Regions from separate parts of the Bacillus sp. DX3.1 genome, predicted to be linked through region 2. Evidence: riboswitches for the same ligand, from Rfam matches in the RefSeq annotation. Region 2 holds a riboswitch; the other holds the start of a gene.
What was found. Region 2 has a riboswitch for thiamine pyrophosphate ahead of thiT (energy-coupled thiamine transporter ThiT). Riboswitches for the same ligand answer to the same signal wherever they lie in the genome.
Positions count from the first base shown of each region.

Region 1: another riboswitch for thiamine pyrophosphate. It lies ahead of tenA (thiaminase II); the one in region 2 lies ahead of thiT (energy-coupled thiamine transporter ThiT).

Region 1 covers NZ_CP128153.1:842,300-844,510, forward strand. Annotated here, with positions in the region: gene QRE67_RS04090 (SH3 domain-containing protein) at 1-72, opposite strand, end outside; TPP riboswitch at 629-737, shown strand; TPP riboswitch at 799-901, shown strand; gene tenA (thiaminase II) at 1,085-1,780, shown strand; gene QRE67_RS04100 (ABC transporter ATP-binding protein) at 1,749-2,211, shown strand, end outside.
Region 2 covers NZ_CP128153.1:4,482,888-4,485,098, reverse strand. Annotated here, with positions in the region: gene thiT (energy-coupled thiamine transporter ThiT) at 286-954, opposite strand; TPP riboswitch at 1,047-1,148, opposite strand; gene QRE67_RS22520 (FeoA family protein) at 1,336-1,563, shown strand; gene feoB (ferrous iron transport protein B) at 1,560-2,211, shown strand, end outside.

The DNA of each region.
Region 1 (2,211 bases), 1.5 Mb from region 2:
CTCAGTCATGGACGGAAGCAGGGAAGCCGCTGCAACAGTAGCCACCGTAAAAGCTGTAGCTTTCATTTTCATCTAATAATGGACCCCCCTCATAGGATGTATTATTACATTGTTCATTATAGTATAAAGATATAATATTTGTGCGTTGTTTACATCAATGTAATAAGATTAAAAACCTTTTTTAATTGTATAGAAATATATTAAAAGGATAACAGATTTATAACAATTAGGAAACGCATGAAAAATATTCGCGTTTTCTAAACATACAATTTATTTTTACAATAATATATAGTGGGATTTTCATCAGTAGAGAGGCTTTTACCTATTAATGGTGAGCCATGCCATGAGGATTTCTTTATGTATATAAATACAAATTAAAAAACCGACATAAAACCTTTCTTTTTAGGTGGGAGAGCATCCGTTCATGCATAGAAGCGGTCAGATCCTTTTCTTGCCCAGACATAGTGAAAACAAAGAGAGAAAACGAGTGCAGGTCACCTTTTGTTATCCGTAGCCGCGGCTATATGTCGAAAAATCAAAATGGATTTATATATCATATAAACCATTCGTGTAGCTTAAAACAGTTGCTGATGATTGATGACAGTGTTATACTGACTATGTTAATTTAATATTGTGCTAGGAGAGCTGGTGTTGCCGGCTGAGAGTAAGACCGAGAGTCTTTAATCCTTTCACCTGATCTAGATTATGCTAGCGTAGGGAAGCAACTTGGACATGAATGTTAGGTCCCCGTTTCTTTATGTTAAGAAACGGGGCTTTTTTATTTGAAAATTTTATAGAGAAAACCACTAGGGGTGCTGTGAATGCTGAGAGAGGATTAATCCTTAACCCTTACAGACCTGATCTAGGTAATACTAGCGAAGGGAAGTGGAACGACAAATAGATGCTCATTTATTTGTTGTAACCACTTCTTATATATTAGGAGTGGTTTTTTTATTTTTCCGGATCTAATGGGCAGTAAATCTCCATCTCCAAGTCATGAGTAATTAGAGAAAAGAGGGGGAAACCTGCCCGCTGATGGAAGTTGCAATGTACATAAATAGAGATAAAGGAAGGGGAAATACAAATGAAATTTTGTGAGAGATTATATGAAATGGTTCAGCCTGTTTGGGAAAAAAGTCATAATCATCCGTTTGTGACTGGAATGGGGGATGGAACGTTAGAAAAAGATAAATTTCAATACTACATTATACAAGATTATTTATATTTGCTAGATTACGCAAAACTATATGCAATTGGAGTTGTAAAAGCGACGAGCCCACAAGTTATGGCGAAATTTGCTGAACAAATAGATGGTATTTTAAATGGAGAAATGACCATTCATAAGCAGTATGCAAAACGTCTCGATATTTCTGTGCAAGAGATGGAACAAGCGAAACCATCTGCTAAAAATTTAGCATATACGAACTATATGATGTCTGTATCACAAAATGGTACACTTACCGAATTAATTGCAGCATTACTTCCATGTATGTGGAGCTATTGGGAAATTGGAAAGCGTTTAAATGATATTCCAGGAGCGAGAGATCATGAATTTTTTGGCGAATGGATTCAAGGATATAGCTCAGAAGAGTACGGAAACCTTTGTACTTGGTTAATGGATTTATTAAATGAATTAGCTATTGGAAAATCTGAACAAGAACTAGCTCGTTTAGAAGAGATTTTCTTATATTCCAGCCGCTTTGAATATTTATTCTGGGATATGGCCTATCGTAAGGAGATGTGGGGTTTTGAGGAGCAAGAGCATACTACAGTTTCATAATGTTTCCTTTCATTATGATGAAAAGCCAATCATAAATAGTCTTAATGCTAACATACAAGAAAAAGAGTTTGTTAGCATTATTGGACCGAGTGGCTGTGGCAAAAGTACATTATTTCGTCTTATTACAGGATTAGAAGAACCGACGGCTGGAACGATTCAACTGACAGAAACAACAAGTCATCCTGTAGGATATATGCCACAAAAAGATATGCTTTTACCATGGAGAACCATTATTGAAAATGCAGCGCTGCCGCTAGAATGTCAGGGGATAAAGAAAAAAGAAGCTCATACAAAGGCAAAGGCGCTTTTAGAACAATTTGGTTTGCAAGGATATGAGAAAAAATATCCGAAGGACTTATCAGGTGGTATGCGGCAGCGTGTTTCATTTATCAGAACGCTATTAACTGGCGGAGAAATTTTATTATTAGATG
Region 2 (2,211 bases):
ATGAGTTTTTTAAGGAGTAGATTAGCCGTGAATAGCAATTTACTAAGTGTAATGGTATTTATTTTCTTTTGTGCATTTATTATATTTATTATTGACATAACTCAGTGAATCTATTAACAGAAAATATGAAAATACAATTTTATAGGTTGAAAATTCTCCGTATTGCAAGAGTATTATTGTAGTAGGATGAGTACATTTCTTATATTGAATTGTCTTTCGTCTTACTTACATGTATGTAGTGTTTCTGAAAATATAGTTTGATTTAGTGAAAAAGAAGGGTGCTATTTAGGCACTCTTCTTTTTTGAATTCATATGATGTGCACCAATACTTTTGAATAAGCGAGGTGATGTTGTAAATAAAAGGAGTAGTAACACTGTACATAACCCGAAAGAAGCAAGCATTGTACTACCGTTGACGATTAACGAATATAGGACAGCGGATTGTCCTGGCGGTGCGTATTTTCCAAAAAAGATAACGCCAGCAATAAAATGACAGAAATAGCGTGCAAAGCTACCGATAAATGTAGCAATGATAATATATACAAGAGCTTTTTTTCTTTGATTGCCCGCTGATATAGGTTTGTCTTTTCGACTATCAAAGTTAGATTCGTCTTGATTATTTTTTTGCTGATTTGCAAGTGCCTTTTGAATGGGACGATAGAATAAACCAGCAAAACCGATAAAAGCAAATGCAATGAAGTACTCAATAAACGCTTGTACAGGCGTTAAAATATAAGCATCGCCGACTACGATTTGTAGTAGCCCCCAAATTAAGCCGCCTAAGAAAGCCTTTTTAAATCCCCAGCGGTAAGCGATAATAAAAATAGGAATCATAGCAAATGAGATAGAACCGCCTGTTGGAAGTTTAATCGATAGTGGTAAAATGTCGATGATCAAGGCAAAGGCTGCAAGGATTGCAGATTCAATCATCGCTTGTAAATTGGTGTTACGCATGTTGTTATTCCCCCTAGATCCAAGTTGCACAAAAAAAGAAGAATTACCATAGGGAGATATGAAATACGTATGTAGAAAATGATGAGGTATGTATTTCAACGTTTGCACAATTCCTACGTTAGCATTAACTAACAGGTTCAAAGGGTCGGAACGAAGTGTTCCCTCTCAGCAACGGGGCTCCCCCTGTGATAACGAGATTCTTTATTTGTTAGGTTCATTGTAATGGAAATGGATGAGAATGACAAATGGACATTTAGGTATTTAAATATAATTGTACGAAAATGTTAATAAATATGAAGGGAAAAGCTATAGTACTTGATAAATAGAATATGATACAATTTTTTTGAAAATAATTATCATTCTCTTTTGAGGGGGGAGATTATGAGTTTAGTTGAGATAAGTATAGGTGAAAAGGTACGAGTGAAAAATTTACAGGCGCTTGATAAATTATTGAAAAGACGTTTAGCTGCATTTGGCCTATCAGAGGGTTGCGAGCTTCGTATAAAACAAAAGGCAATGTTCAATGGCCCTTGTACATTAGAGTGCCGTGGACAATTAATTAGTATTCGTCATTGTGACGCGAAAATGATAAAGGTGGAATTAGCGTGAATAAGGTTGCTTTGCTAGGGAATCCGAATACCGGAAAAACATCATTATTTAATGCGCTTACTGGTTCCTATGAATATGTAGGGAACTGGAGCGGAGTAACGGTAGAAAAGAAAGTTGGTAAGTTAAAAGATAAGCAAGGAACATTAATTGATTTACCAGGCGTATATGACTTAAATCCAGTTTCCCGTGATGAAGGAGTCGTTACCAAATTTCTATTAACAGAAGAATTTAATCATATGCTAAATATTGTAGACTCTTCTCAATTTGAGCGTAATATGCATTTGACTCTGCAATTATTAGAATTTGGTAAGCCACTTTCTATCGGGTTAAATATGGTCGATGTTGCGAAGCAGCGCGGGATTATAATTGATGCAAAAAAACTAGCGGAAATGCTCGGTGTAACAGTCGTTCCTGTTGTTGCGAGAAGTGGAAAAGGCTGCGATGAATTACTAGCTACTCTTCATGAGAGTGGGAAGAAGAAAGGAAAAACTTTTATTCTTTCTTACGGTAAAAACGTAGATGCAGGCATTGCACAATTAATAGACATATTAGGGCAAGCAAATTATGAGCATCCAAGATGGCTTGCACTTCAATTTTTAAGCAATAATGAAGTGGTAGAACAAGAGTTAAATCAATTGTCTACTTATA